Regions from separate parts of the Geobacillus sp. LEMMY01 genome, predicted to be linked through region 1. Evidence: riboswitches for the same ligand, from Rfam matches in the RefSeq annotation. Region 1 holds a riboswitch; the other holds the start of a gene.

Evidence for each region. Region 1 has a riboswitch for thiamine pyrophosphate ahead of thiC (phosphomethylpyrimidine synthase ThiC). Riboswitches for the same ligand answer to the same signal wherever they lie in the genome.
Region 2: another riboswitch for thiamine pyrophosphate. It lies ahead of tenA (thiaminase II); the one in region 1 lies ahead of thiC (phosphomethylpyrimidine synthase ThiC).

The regions. Positions count from the first base shown of each region.
Region 1 is NZ_MVKA01000010.1:110,367-118,065, reverse strand. Features, by position in the region: gene thiC (phosphomethylpyrimidine synthase ThiC) at 1-1,274, opposite strand, end outside; TPP riboswitch at 1,445-1,558, opposite strand; gene B1A75_RS07010 (methyl-accepting chemotaxis protein) at 1,694-2,947, opposite strand; gene B1A75_RS07000 (RDD family protein) at 3,461-3,874, opposite strand; gene B1A75_RS06995 (RNA-guided endonuclease TnpB family protein) at 4,080-5,141, opposite strand; gene B1A75_RS06990 (ABC transporter permease) at 5,353-6,312, opposite strand; gene B1A75_RS06985 (ABC transporter permease) at 6,313-7,359, opposite strand; gene B1A75_RS06980 (ABC transporter ATP-binding protein) at 7,359-7,699, opposite strand, start outside.
Region 2 is NZ_MVKA01000001.1:214,994-222,692, forward strand. Features, by position in the region: gene B1A75_RS01075 (ketopantoate reductase family protein) at 1-67, shown strand, start outside; gene B1A75_RS01080 (glycoside hydrolase family 13 protein) at 211-1,878, shown strand; gene B1A75_RS01090 (MFS transporter) at 2,152-3,357, shown strand; gene B1A75_RS01095 (class I SAM-dependent rRNA methyltransferase) at 3,421-4,605, opposite strand; gene B1A75_RS01100 (hypothetical protein) at 4,587-4,835, opposite strand; TPP riboswitch at 5,071-5,178, shown strand; gene tenA (thiaminase II) at 5,291-5,974, shown strand; gene B1A75_RS01110 (ECF transporter S component) at 5,998-6,588, shown strand; gene B1A75_RS01115 (ABC transporter ATP-binding protein) at 6,603-7,699, shown strand, end outside.

The sequences.
Region 1 (7,699 bases):
ATGATCGCGGCGCCAATCGCTGACGTAATATGGTCATACCCGGGCGCGATGTCGGTGACAAGCGGCCCTAACGTATAAAACGGCGCTCCATGACAAATTTCCTGTTCCCGCTCGACATTTTCGCGAATTTTATGCATCGGAATGTGCCCCGGCCCTTCGATCATCACCTGCACATCATGCTTCCAGGCGATTTTCGTCAGCTCGCCGAGCGTCTTGAGTTCCGCAAACTGCGCCTCATCGTTCGCATCGGCGATGGAGCCGGGGCGCAAGCCGTCGCCAAGGGAGATCGCGACATCGTATTGTTTCAAAATCTCGCAGATTTCTTCAAAATGCGTATACAAAAAGTTTTCTTCATGGTGGGCCAAACACCATTGGGCGATGATCGAGCCGCCACGCGAGACAATTCCGGTCGTCCGGTTGGCGGTGAGCGGAATGTAATGAAGCCGCACACCGGCGTGGATCGTCATGTAGTCGACTCCTTGTTCAGCCTGCTCGATGAGCGTCTCGCGGTACACGTCCCATGTCAGCTTCTCCGGCACCCCTCCTACCTTTTCGAGCGCCTGATAAATCGGCACCGTTCCCACCGGGACCGGCGAATTGCGGATGATGTACTCGCGCGTTTCATGAATGTGTTTGCCGGTCGATAAATCCATGACCGTATCGGCGCCCCAACGCACCGCCCAAAGCAATTTTTCCACTTCGTCTTCAATCGATGAAGAAACAGCCGAGTTGCCGATATTGGCATTAATTTTCACATGGAAACGACGGCCGATGATCATCGGTTCGCTCTCTGGATGGTTAATATTGGCCGGAATAATGGCCCGACCAGCGGCGACTTCTTGGCGGACAATTTCTGGATCGATTTGTTCACGAATTGCGACAAACTCCATTTCTGGCGTAATGATCCCCCGTTTGGCGTAATGCATTTGTGTCACTGTTTTTCCGGGCTTTGCCCTCAATGGACGGCGCACAAACGGAAGCGAACGTTGGATCGCAACAGAAGACCGCTCCATTTCCTCCACATCGCCGCGCTCGACAATCCAGCGGCGGCGAAGAGGAGGCAAGCCTTTCTCCACGTCCGGTTCAAAATCGGGATCCGTATACGGGCCCGTCGTATCGTAGACACGCACCGGTTTGTTTTCCACCATTCCTTGCGGCGTTTTCGTTGGCGACAAAGCAATTTCTCTCATCGGCACGCGCACATCCGGGCGCGACCCTTCGATGTACACTTTGCGGCTTTCCGGAAACGACATAAACGAGCGGATGTTTTCCATGCGTGGCTTCCCCTTTCAACATAAAATATGAAAGATCAGATCTGAAGCCACACCGTCTGAAGCGGGGCAAACACGAGAATAGGCGATGGCGGCCGATTCAAAATAAAAACAGGTTCCGACACCGGAACCTGATCGAAGGCAAAAGGCCAAATGAACAAGACACGTCCATCTGTTCCCGCTGCCTGCTTCCCTACGCTGGCATGACCCAGATCAGGTTCAAAGGGTCAAAGAACTTCATCGCGTTCTTTTCTCAGCCCGGCTCTCGGACTCCCCTAGCAGATAAGCGTATAACAATGATGACTGACTTTTTTTATTTTATCAGACAATTGGCAAAGATGCAAACCATTTTATTCCAAACGTTGACTCCCACACGTCGTTTGAAAGCCCCTCTTTCTCGGAGAAAGCGTCCTTTTCCTCACTCACACAGAAAATTTCTTCAGCATTGCCCGCATCTCGTCCGCCATCTGACCGAGCGATGTCGACGAAGAGGCGATTTCCTCGACGGAAGCCATTTGTTCCTGCGTCGCTGCCGATACGTTGGCCGCACCGGACGCTGACTGTTCGACAATATTGGTCATCTGTTGGAGTGCGTCGTTCACTTGACGAGCATGCTCCGTCATTTGCTCGATGGCGGACGATACTTGCCCAATTTGTTCGCTCACTTGGCCGACCTCCTCGCGAATATGGGCAAATGATTGGCCGCATGCCGCCGCAACGTTCAATCCTTTCACCACTTCGGCGATCACCTGTTCGGCGGACGCAACCGCCCGCTTCGTTTCTTCTTGAATATAGCCGATCAGCTCGGAAATTTGTTGCGCTGAGCGCGCTGATTGTTCTGCGAGCTTCCGCACTTCATCCGCGACAACCGCAAACCCTTTCCCTTGCTCGCCGGCGCGCGCCGCTTCGATCGCCGCATTGAGCGCCAACAAATTCGTCTGCGACGCAATGCCGGTGATCGCTTCCGTAATCTGTCCAATCTCGTTGGAGCGCTCCCCAAGCCCTTTCACCACCTGGCCGAGCGTTTGCACATGATCGTAAATGAACTGCATTTGCTCGGACATTTGTCCGATTGACTGCTTGCCGTCCTCTGCTTTCGCCGACGTTTTCTCGGCGCGGTGCGCCACATCTTTCGTATGGCAAGCGACGTCGCTCAATGTTTGGGAAATATCATGCACGGACGCGGCGGTGGTGCGGACAGCATCGGCCTGCTCCTCCGCACTTGCCGCAAGCGTTTCCATCGTTGTCGCAATTTGCTCTGTCGCTTTCGTCGTCTGTTCGGCGACGGCGGCAAGCTGCTGAGAATATTGCGCTACTTCTTCGGCATGATGTTGGATTTGCCCCATCACACTTTGCCAAGCGTCTGCCATATCGTTTAACGACGCCGCAATCGGCCGCAGCTGCTGCACGCGATCAAGCGGTACACGCACCGTCAAATCTCCGCCTGTCATCTTGCCTAAATGTTCGTTAATAACGGCAATCGGGGCAACAAACCGTCGATAGTTGAGCGTTGCCGAAACGAAGCCGAGCATCGCGCCAAACAGCACCGTAGCAACAAGCGTCCACCAAAATGCCGTCCCGCGAATGCCGTTGACCAGGCATGTGGCCATGCCGATCGCCGCTGTGCCAGGAATGACAACGAACATTGTGCGAATGATATAAGCGCTTAACGACAATCCATTCTCCTCCCTTTTTCTATCATCAAAAAACTTTATACTACTACTATAGCATTGACATATTCGTCAACGTGCATTGGTTTTCCTTCTTTAGCGCCCAGCCATCCTTCGTGCGCGTTGGCGACATTGTATTGTTCCGCTGCGCCGGCGCCTACGGCTGGGACATTTCCCATCATGATTTTTTAACCTAATTTCCGAAAGAAGTCTCCCACCTCAAGGAATGTGCAGGGCGTAGCCCAATGAGTAGGTGGGAGATGAATTTCGGTTGGCAATCGCCAATGAATATGATAGTCTATGGTTAGAACGGACACCTTCGGAACGAAGGGAAGCGTAAAGGGTTCTTGTGTGTGGCTTACCGTTCGGCGAACACGCACAAGTCGCTTGAAGCCCCCACCTCTGAGCGAAGCGTAGGTGGTGGGTAGTTCACGCCATCCGCATCCGGAATTTATTTGCCTCAAATCGTCGATGTAAAAACAGCGGGCCTCCACTCGGAAGCCCGCCTTTTTCCATTGTTTACACCGTCGGTTTTTCCGTTGTCACATACGTCCCAGCGATAAAATCGTGAATCGACCGTTTGTCTTCTCTTGCGGCTACCATAATCGCACTAATAATGAGACCTATGCCAAACGTGATAAAGTATACGAGTCCGCCAACGAACGAGCGCAAAAACATCGTGCCGATGCCGACTTTTCCGCCGTTGACTTTCGCAATCCGGATGCCAAGCATCCGCTTGCCGACCGTATATCCGTACCAGACAGCCGGAACGATCAACGCGTAAAGGATGTTCGCTAATGACGTAAACCAGTTCGTTTCCCAACTGCCAGTGATGAAATAGCCGATGATCGAAATCGGAATGCCAACGACAATAGCATCCAACAAGTTAGCCAACAGCCGCTTCCAAAATCCAGCCGGATTTGTCACCGCCATATGCCTTCCCTCCTGTTGCCTTTTCTATATTGTATTCGCAATCAACAGCTTGACACTCCACACGCCTAAAGGCGTAGGATTCTTGGGTCGTTCGCGTCCTCATCCATTTCTGGTTTGGACAACGCCCAAGTTCGGGGGTGTGTCATCACCCCGTCCCATCGGGTTAGTGTGTACCCCGATGGGCGGCGCACCTGTGACCAGTGCGCTAGGTTAGGCGCCTCAAACCCGAAATCGCTTTGGCGATGTTGATCGCCCCATTTAAGTCGGCGTGGATGGCGTATCCGCACGCTTGGCATTGGAAGCGGATGCCGTTTCGGTTTCCTTTATCTCGATAGCCGCATCGACAGGTCTGGCTTGTGTAGGTCGGATTCACCCACTCCACCCGAATGCCTGCCATTTCAGCTTTATAGGCAATCATCGTTTGCAATTGATGAAACTCCCAGGAATGGAGACTTCGTCCTGCTTCTTTTGCAGAAGCGGCTCGTTTCCGAATCCCCGTCAAATCTTCCATCCGAATCACGCCAACACCGTTGGCGAGGGCAAAGTGGACGATTTGACGGCTGATTTTATGGTTCATATCCTTCATCCAGCGGGACTCTTTACGGCCGATTTTGCGAATCATATGGAGCTTCTTGGCTTTGCCTAACTTTCGCCGCAGAGCCGCATATCGTCGGCGAATGAAGGCGCATCGGTTCCCTTTGAAAAACAACGATTTCGTTCCTACGCTGGCAACGGCGATATAACGAAGTCCCAAATCAACGCCCATTACCTTGGTTTCTTCCTGTTGTTGGACTTCAAATGTGATCGCAACAGCCAAGTACCATTTCTTTCTCTTTTTGTAGAGCTTGGCTGCCCCTTGTTTGGCGGTTCCATTAAGCAGCCGATTCAGCCATGCTTCTTGATAGGGACGCGTGACCACCGGCACGCCGACTCGCTTCTCTAATGTTGGGAATGAAACCGTATAGAACTCTCCCTTTCGCTCGACGTTCCAATTTTGATTGTTGAAGCAACACCATAATGTTTTAAACCTTTTTGCCTTCTGATGTTTCCTTTGAGACTTCACTTCTCGAATCGTCTGATTCACGATGGCAGAAGGAAACCGTTGCGAGGAAAACTCTTTAAATCGTTTACTCGTCGCTTGATTGAGTTTGGGATGATTCAACAGCCAATTCGCAAATTGGGTGTTGATGTTGGTCATCCGTTCGTACATTTCTTGTTTGGCTTTCGTTGGTTTGTGCAGTTCCAGCCTTAGTGTGATCGTGGGCATGGATTCACCTCCTTGTGGCGATGACAGGCTACCATTTTTTAGAATCATTCAAAGAAAAAGGCTCGCTTTCATCCCACCCCTAAAGGAGTGGGCTTTCTCGCTCGCGGATCTGTAAAGCGTCTTATCAACAATATACCTTTTGCCAATGGAAAAATGCAAATCATTCCATTCAGCAAAAAACGGCCGTCCGTTTTTCGGACAGCCGCTTTCATCACCGTTTCCCTTTGATGTATGGCGTGCCGGCCGCTTTCGGCGCCTCAGCGCGGCCGATGAAGCCGGCAAGCGCCAAAATCGTGAGTGCATACGGGGCGATGAGCAAGTAAACGGTCGGGACGTTTTTCAAGAACGGAATCGTTTGCCCGACGATGCTTAAGCTTTGCGCCAACCCGAAAAAGAGCGCCGCCCCCATCGCGCCGATCGGATGCCACTTGCCGAAAATCATCGCCGCAAGCGCCATAAATCCGTGCCCGGAAATGGTCGCATGGCTGAAATCGCGGGAAATGATCGTCGCGTATACCGCACCGCCCAAGCCGCCGAGCGCGCCGCTGATCATGACAGCGATGTAGCGCATTTTGGCGACATGAATCCCCATCGTATCCGCCGCCATCGGATGTTCGCCGACCGCACGCAGCCGCAGGCCAAACGGCGTTTTGTAAATGACATACCATGATACAAACGCCAGCGCAATGGCGATATATGACGGCGCGTACGCGTTGGAAAACAACAGCGGCCCGATGACGGGAATGTCGCTTAACACTGGCACGTCAATTTTGTCAAACCCAACTTGAATTTGGTCCGTCTGCCCCTTGCCGTACATTTTCTTCACTAAAAACAGCGACAGACCAAGCGCCAAAAAGTTGATCGCCACCCCGCTTACGACTTGGTCGGCGCGAAATGTGACCGACGCGACAGCATGCAGCAGGGAAAATACAGCGCCGACCACCATGGCAGCCAATAAGGCAAGCCACGGCGTCCATTCGCCAAACCGATCGGCAAACGTCAAATTAAAGACGATGCCGACAAACGCGCCGATGGTCATCAATCCTTCAAGCCCGATGTTGACGACACCGGACCGTTCACTAAACACGCCGCCAAGGGCGGTGAAAATGAGAGGAGCCGCAAAGAAAATCGTTGTCGGGACAATCGTTTGCAAGACGTCATACACGCTCACTTACTCCGCCCCCTTTTGCCAACGAGATAACAGCCAGCGGATCATGTAGCTGGATGCAACAAAGAAAATGATGAGCGCGATAATAATATCGACGAGTTCGGTCGGCACGCCGGCGCTTGACGGCATTTCCAACGCCCCGACTTTTAAGGCGCCAAACAACAAGGCGGAGAGCAAAATGCCAAACGCGTTGTTTCCTCCGATCAAGGCAACCGCGATGCCATCAAATCCAAGGCCGGTAAAGCCGGCTTTCGTCGAGATGTTTCCAAATGTGCCAAGCCCCTCCATCGCCCCGGCGACGCCGGCAAAAGCGCCGGAGATGACCATCGCTAAAATGATGTTGGCGCGCACATTCATGCCCGCGTACTGTGACGCATGCTGATTGAAACCGACCGCCCGCAGCTCAAACCCTTTCGTCGTCCGCTCAAGCAAAAACCACATGACAAATGCGGCGGCGACAGCGATGAAAATGCCGTAATGCATGGTGGAATGATGCGTAATGGCATCAAAAAAGTCGGAGTGAAGCGATGCGCTTTCTTTCACCGGCTTTGATTTAAATCCCTCATCAGACAAAACGGAACGGATGATGGCGTTCGTTACATGCAAAGCAATATAGTTCATCATGATCGTAATAATGACTTCGTGCACTTTTAAATACGCCTTCAGCACACCCGGAATCAAGCCCCATAGCGCCCCGGCCAACGCGGCGGCCAACAAGGCAAGCGGCAAATGGATGATTTTGGGCAAATCAAAGGACACCCCGACCCAGACGGCAGCGAGCCAGCCGACGATGAGCTGCCCTTCGACCCCGATGTTAAACAAGCCGGTGCGAAAGGCAAACGCCACCGCCAAGCCCGTTAAAATGTATGGCGTCGTCTGGCGGATCGTTTCGCCGATATAGTACGTATCGCCAAACGCCCCGTACACGAGAGCGCCAAAGCCGGCGATCGGGTTGTAGCCGCTTGCAAGCATCACGATCGAACCGGCGATCATGCCAAGAAGAACGGCCAACAATGGTATCAAAAATTGCTGGAGACGATTCGACTTCATCACGACACACCTGCTTCCTTCCGTTTGCTTCCAGCCATCAACAGCCCGAGCTCCTGTTCGGTTGTTTCTTTCGGATCAACGATGGCGACGATGTTTCCTTCATAAATGACAGCGATCCGGTCGCTGACGTTCATCACTTCGTCAAGCTCAAACGAGACGAGCAGCACCGCTTTCCCGCGGTCTCGCTGTTCAATGAGCCGCTTATGAATAAATTCGATCGCTCCAACATCAAGCCCCCTCGTCGGCTGGGCGGCGATCAACAAGTCCGGGTCGCGGTCGACTTCACGGCCGATGATCGCTTTTTGCTGGTTTCCGCCCGATAGCGCCCGCGCCTTCGTAT
Region 2 (7,699 bases), on a different contig from region 1:
TCCGATGCTCGAAACGGTGTATCACAATTTAAAAATTTACGAGTCAAGCCGCGTTGTCGCGGAATAAGTGGTGGACAAGTGTTGGCCGGCCGGCGGGAGCCTATGGGCAACCGCTCGCCGGCTTATTTTTGTGAACAAAAGAGAGTTGTTTCTTGCAGCGATGTAGTGTACAGTTAGTAGTGAAAACGTGTGCACAGAGGAGGAGCTGCTGTGAAAAAAGTGTGGTGGAAAGAGGGCGTTGCCTACCAAATTTATCCTCGCAGCTTTATGGATGCCAACGGCGACGGCATCGGTGATCTTCGCGGCATTATGGAAAAGTTGGACTATTTGGTGGAGCTTGGGGTCGATATCATCTGGATTTGCCCGATTTACCGATCGCCGAACGCTGATAACGGATATGACATCAGCGACTATTATGCCATTATGGATGAGTTTGGAACGATGGATGACTTCGATGAATTGCTTGTTGAAGCGCATCGGCGCGGGTTGAAAGTCATTTTGGATTTGGTCATCAATCATACGAGTGATGAGCATCCGTGGTTTATCGAATCGCGGTCATCGCGGGACAATCCGAAGCGCGACTGGTACATTTGGCGCGATGGCAAAGACGGGCGCGAACCGAACAACTGGGAAAGCATTTTCGGCGGCTCGGCATGGCAGTATGACGAGCGGACGGGGCAGTACTATTTGCATCTTTTCGATGTGAAACAGCCCGATTTGAACTGGGAAAACAGCGAGGTGCGCCAAGCGCTGTATGACATGATCAACTGGTGGTTGGATAAAGGCATCGACGGCTTTCGCGTCGACGCGATTTCCCACATTAAGAAAAAGCCGGGTCTTCCCGACTTGCCAAATCCGAAGGGGCTGAAGTACGTGCCGTCATTTGCTGCGCACATGAACCAGCCAGGGATTATGGAGTATTTGCGAGAGTTGAAAGAGCAAACGTTTGCACGATATGACATTATGACGGTCGGCGAGGCGAACGGAGTAACGGTTGATGAGGCTGAACAATGGGTCGGGGAAGAAAACGGCGTGTTTAATATGATTTTTCAGTTCGAGCATTTAGGGCTTTGGAAAAGGAAAGCCGATGGTTCGATCGATGTCCGCCGGCTGAAGCGGACGTTGACGAAATGGCAAAAAGGATTGGAAAACCGTGGGTGGAACGCGCTCTTTTTGGAAAACCACGACTTGCCTCGATCGGTGTCGACATGGGGAAATGACGGCGAGTATTGGGCGGAGAGCGCGAAGGCGCTTGGCGCGCTCTACTTTTTTATGCAAGGGACGCCGTTCATTTACCAAGGGCAAGAGATCGGGATGACGAACGTGCAATTCTCCGACATTCGCGACTACCGCGATGTCGCTGCCTTGCGTCTGTATGAGCTCGAACGGGCGAACGGCCGGACGCATGAGGAAGTGATGAAGATCATTTGGAAAACCGGGCGCGACAACTCGCGCACCCCGATGCAATGGTCTGATGCCCCGAACGCAGGGTTTACGACTGGCACGCCATGGATCAAGGTGAACGAAAACTATCGTACGATTAATGTTGAAGCCGAGCGGCGCGATCCGAACTCAGTATGGTCGTTTTATCGACAAATGATTCAGCTTCGGAAAGCGAACGAGCTGTTTGTTTACGGAACGTACGATCTGCTTTTGGAAAATCACCCATCCATTTACGCGTACACAAGAACGCTTGGCCGCGATCGGGCGCTTGTCATTGTCAACGTATCCGATCGGCCTTCGCTTTACCGCTATGACGGCTTCCGCCTTCAGTCAAGCGATTTGGCGCTTTCGAACTACCCGGTCCGTCCGCATAAAAATGCGACGCGTTTTAAGCTGAAGCCGTACGAGGCGCGCGTATACATCTGGAAAGAATAAGGAGGAATTTGCCTTTCCGTGTTGAATGAATCAATGAATACGGAAAGGATGGTAAAGGCTGCCGATTCTTCGGCGGCTTTTTTCTTCATGCATAATAGAAGGATGATGCTGCGCAAACAACACCCGGGAAACCGCCGGCTGGGCGGGGCTTTTTTGGCGTCATCCTGCCGGGAGAACGGTGAAATAGCATTTTGCTTAAACGGCGGCATATGATTATGTTATACTAACAAATATTAAGGGACACGAAATACATAGTTCGCAAGGGGGATCGGTATGGGAGCGGAGCAGCAGCCGCTTATTGCAGAACAAAAAGAAAAAATATGGACGAAAGATTTCGTTTTGATTTGTTTGGCCAATTTTTTTGTGTTTCTTGGGTTTCAAATGACGCTGCCGACCATTCCGCTGTTTGTCGAGCATTTGGGCGGCAACGATCAGCTGATTGGCGTTGTCGTTGGTGTGTTTACGTTTTCGGCGCTCATCGTCCGTCCGTTCGCCGGCCATGCGCTTGAGACGAAAGGGCGCCGGTTTGTGTTTTTATTGGGTCTTCTCATTTTTGTCATTTCTGTCGGTTCCTACAGCTTGATCTCAAGCATTTTCCTTCTCTTTTTGATGCGGGTCGTCCAAGGAATCGGCTGGGGGTTTTCAACAACCGCTTCCGGAACGGTGGCGACGGACATCATTCCAGCGAGCCGCCGCGGGGAAGGAATGGGCTATTACGGGCTGTCCGGAAATATCGCCTTGGCGTTTGGTCCGTCGCTTGGACTTGTGCTTGCCGCTATGATTCCGTTTAGCCATCTGTTTGCCATTTGTGCGGCGCTTGGAGTCGCTTCGGTGCTGTTTGCCGCCGCGATCACGTATAAAAAAGTGGAAGCCGTGCATGGCAAAGGGGCGAACAGATGGGATTTGTACGAAAAAAGCGCTTTAACTCCGTCGGTGCTGTTGTTTTTCTTGACGGTGACGTTCGGCGGCATCGCCTCATTCTTGCCTCTATATACGGCGCAAAAGCAGATCGGCGGCCTGCAGCTGTACTTTTTGCTTTATGCGCTTGCCTTGATGGTGACGCGAACGTTCGCTGGCCAGTTGTATGACCGAAAAGGGCATCGGGCCGTCTTTCTCCCTGGTGCGGGGCTTATTTTGCTGGCGATGCTTCTTCTCGCTTGGCTGCCGGGAGAATGGGCGTTGCTTTTGGCGGCGGTGCTGTACGGTTTCGGCTTTGGCATGGTGCAGCCCGGGCTGCAGGCGTGGTCCGTCGAGCGGGCCCCTGCCCACCGCAAGGGAATGGCGAACGCGACATTTTTCTCCTTTTTTGATTTAGGCGTTGGCGTTGGGGCGATGGTGTTTGGCCAAATCAGCCATTGGTTCGGCTATCCGAGCATTTATTTAGCTGCTAGCGGTTCGGTGCTCCTTTCGATGCTTGTCTATCTGTCGGTCTTGCATAAAGAACAATCGCTTCGCCCCAGGGAACGAAAAAACGCTTAGGGATAACCCCTAGGCGTTTTTTCTGCCCAGCGGCGCATCGAAACGGCCTTTGAGTGCGGCTCGTCACCGCCGGGAATGCACTTCGTAAATGGCGAATTTTAAGTAGTCGCCTTCTTCCGCGGCAAGGAGTTTCGGGTGGTCGTAGCCGGCGCCGTTCCAATATACTTGGCGCAGCACTTTTTTCGCGTCAAATGCCGCATCAGCGATCATCTCTTGAAATAGGTGCGGGCGGACGTGGTACGAGCAGCTTGATGTGACGAAAAAGCCGCCGTCTTTGACAAGCTTCAATCCGTTTAAGTTAATGTCTTTATAGCCGCGCAGCGCCTTCGGGACGGCATGGGCCGATTTCGCGAACGCCGGCGGGTCGATGATGACGACATCCCACTGTTTGCCGGCGCGCACCGATTCGCGCAAATAGTCGAAGGCGTTGGCGACGACAAATTCAACGTTCGTGAATCCGTTTAACGCGGCGTTCCGTTTCGCTGTTTCGATGGCATGTTCAGAAATATCGACGGCAGTAGCATGTTTTGCCCCATACAGACAAGCGTTCAGCATAAACGAGCCGGTATGGGTGAAGCAGTCGAGCACCGTCGTCTCCGGACCGATGAGCGGACGAAGGGCGGCGCGGTTTTGCCGCTGGTCGAAGAAAAAGCCCGTTTTTTGTCCGTTTTCAATATCGACGATGTATTTTACGCCGTTTTCCTCGATTTCGATTTCAGTTTCCGCTTCCCCGTACCAAAAGCCTTTTTCTTGTTTGAGACCCTCAAGCTCCCGAACGGATACATCGTTGCGCAAATAAATGGCCCTTGGGGCAAACACGTCAAGCAAGCCGCGTAAAATCCAGTCTTTCCGCCTTTCCATGCCGAGCGCCAAAATTTGCACAACAAGCACATCTTCATATTTGTCGACGATCAATCCGGGCAAAAAGTCGGCCTCGCCATAGACGGCTCGGCAGGAGCGAACGCCGGGAATCATCCGTTCACGGTACGCCCACGCCTGACGGATGCGGTCGATGAAAAAGCGCTCATCGAGTTCATCGTTTGGGTTTTGCGTCAAAACGCGGACGATGATTTGCGAAGCGGGGTTGATATATCCTTTCGCCAGCCAATAGCCTTGATGATTGTAAACGTCAACGAAGTCGCCCGGCGCCGCATCGCCTTCGATGCGGTCGACTTCACTTTGAAAAATCCATGGATGCCCTTGCTCAAGCCGTTTTTTTCGTTCTCTTTTCAGGATGACCTTCGCCATCGTTTCCACTCCCATCCAATCGTCATTTGTGATTTTAGTCCGAACAACTCTCCCAAGTCTCGATACACCAAACCTTGCAGTTTCTTAAACGAAGAAAGCAGATGGTGTTCGTATGCGACTTTCGAGGCAAAGTTCAACGCTTGTTTCATCGCTTGCATCGTCTCAACGAGTTGTTGGTGTTGGGCTTCCGTTGGCAACAACCGAATTTTAGCGGTGACGACCAATTCCATGCGTTTCACCTCCTTTTTTTCAGTATTATAATTTTACCGTGTATTACTGAAAAACGAACCGTTTTTCGTACAAAAAATAAAAAAGGGCAATTCCTCCCTCACCTTCCCTTCTCTTAGAGGTGGGGGACTCCTTGCCTAATAACGTTGAAACGTGCGGCGCAACGTCGGCGAAAAAAAGATTGACAACCGTTGCCGTCGTGGTATGATAAGTGTAAAGAAAACTGAAAATTGCACCATCATCCACTAGGGGGGCCTTTAGAAAGGCTGAGATCAAAGTGTGCCTTTGAGACCCTTAGCACCTGATCTGGGTAATGCCAGCGTAGGGAAGTGGAGGAGCAGCACAGCAAGGCTAGGCGCTTTGCCTTGCCAACGTCGTCGCATGCCCACGCCGCTTTCTTTACGCCAATAGGCAAAGGAAGCGGCGTTTTTATTTTGCTAAAAAAGGGGGAGGACGAATGTCATTCGCAAAGCAATTGCGCCAAGCGGCCGATCCGATCTGGCAGGCGAGCTTTCGCCATCCGTTTGTTCAGGAGCTTGGCCAAGGGACGCTCGCGCGCGAGAAGTTTCGCTATTACGTGATGCAAGATGCCTATTATTTGCGCCATTTTGCCCGCGTGCAGGCGATCGGGGCAGCGAAATCGCCGGATTTGGCGACGACAGCCCGGTTGGCGCACCATGCACAAAGCACGTGCGAAGCCGAGCTGTCGCTGCATGAAACGTTCGCCGAGCTGCTAGGCATTACGGAAGAGGAAAGGGCGGCGTTCATTCCGGCGCCGACGGCGTACGCCTATACGTCGCACATGTACCGCGCGGCGTACGAAGGGCATCTCGGTGATGTTATCGCCGCCATTTTGCCGTGCTACTGGCTGTATTACGAAATTGGCGAGCGCTTGAAAACATGCCGGCCGAACGATCCGATTTATGAAAAATGGATCGGCACCTACAGTTCGGACTGGTTCCGCTCGCTTGTGGAAGAGCAAATCGCGCGGCTTGACGACATCGCTGACGCGGTCACCGAAGAGGATCGCCATCGGATGAAGCGGCATTTCCTCATCAGCAGCGAATATGAGTACGAGTTTTGGGAGATGGCGTATCGGCTTGAGCAGTGGCCGTCGGCTGAATTGGCGGCGAGCCGTTGACTCGATGCAAGGAGGAGAACAGGATGGAAGTGAAGACAAAAGGGTTAAAATTGGCGGATATTTTAACGACGATCGTCATTGCGATTGTGTTCGGCATCATTTACAAATTGTGGGGTCCGTTGTACAGTGCGGTCGGAGTATTCGGATTTCATCTTGACCAACTCATTTACGGGATGTGGTTTATCGCCTCCTCGCTCGCTTATTTGCTCATTCGCAAGCCAGGGGTGGCGCTGCTTGCTGAAGTAGCCGCCTCGTCCGGCGAACTCATTATGGGATCGCAATGGGGGCTTGAAGTGCTCATTTACGGGGTCGTTCAAGGGCTGTTTGCCGAGCTCGTCTTTGCCGCCTTCCGCTATCGGCGCTTTGATGCGTTCGTTGTATCGCTCGGCGCGGTCGGGGCGACGATTGGTTCGCTCATCATGGACTTTTACAAAGGCTATATTGAGGCGCTCGCCCCATGGAATATGGCGCTCTTTTTGCTGGCGCGTTTTATCGGTGCCATCCTCATCTCCGGCGTGTTTGCTGTTTCATTGGCGAAAGCGCTCGAAAAAACCGGAGTGACGCAAATGTGGCGTCCGGCCTCGAAAGACGATTACGATGCGTTGAACCGGTAAGGCGGCGAATGGCGATGAAACAAGCAATTGCGATTGATCGGCTGCGTCTGAAATTTCCCGGGAGCGACGGGCTGCTGTTTCGCGACTTGTCGCTTTCGATTGCCGAGGGGGAGAAAGTGCTCCTCCTTGGTCCGTCGGGATGCGGCAAGTCGACATTATTGCAAGTGATGGCTGGCATCATTCCCCACTCGATCGATGTGCCGATGAAAGCGGAGCGCCTTGAGCGGCCGAAACGGTGGGGCTATGTTTTCCAAGATCCTGATGCGCAATTTTGCATGCCGTATGCGGACGAGGAAATCGCTTTTGCCCTCGAAAATCGAAGCGTGCCGCGCCACGAGATGCCCGTCCGCATCCGTGCCCTGCTGGACCAAGTCGGTTTGGAGATCGCCCCGCATACTGATATTCATACGCTTTCCGGTGGAATGAAGCAGCGGTTGGCTCTTGCTTCGGTGCTGGCGCTTGAGCCGGATATCTTGTTTTTGGATGAGCCGACGGCGCTGCTCGATGAAGAAGGGACGAAGGCGGTATGGCAAACGGTGAAGCAGGTGGGCCGCGGCAAAACGGTCGTCATCGTCGAGCATAAAATTGACCATGTGCTCGACTTTGTGGATCGCATTGTCTTGTTCGGCCGCGATGGGCGCATCGTCGCCGACGGCGAGGCGAAAGCGGTGTTTTCCGACTATAAAGACGTCATTGCCGCTGAAGGCATTTGGTATCCAGGCGTCTGGGACGACTATGATCGAACGGCAAGGCGGCGGAAACACCATAAAGGCGAGAAGCTTCTTCGCCTCGCCCGTTTTCGCGGGTTCCGCGGCCGTGAGGCGAAAATCTATGTTCCTGAAGCAACGGTGCACGCCGGCGAATGGATTGCCGTCACCGGAAAAAACGGCGCCGGCAAAAGCACGCTGTTGCATGCGCTCATGCAACTCATTCGCACGGACGGCGAGTATATGCTGCTAGGCGCCGACATCAAGCGGCAACACCCGCTCTACCGCCATATTGCGTTCGTTTTCCAAAATCCGGAGTGGCAATTTGTCACCCATTCCGTTCGCGAAGAGCTCGCCTACTCGCTTCGGCTTGAAGGGCGGCCGGAAGCGGAAATCGAGGAAAC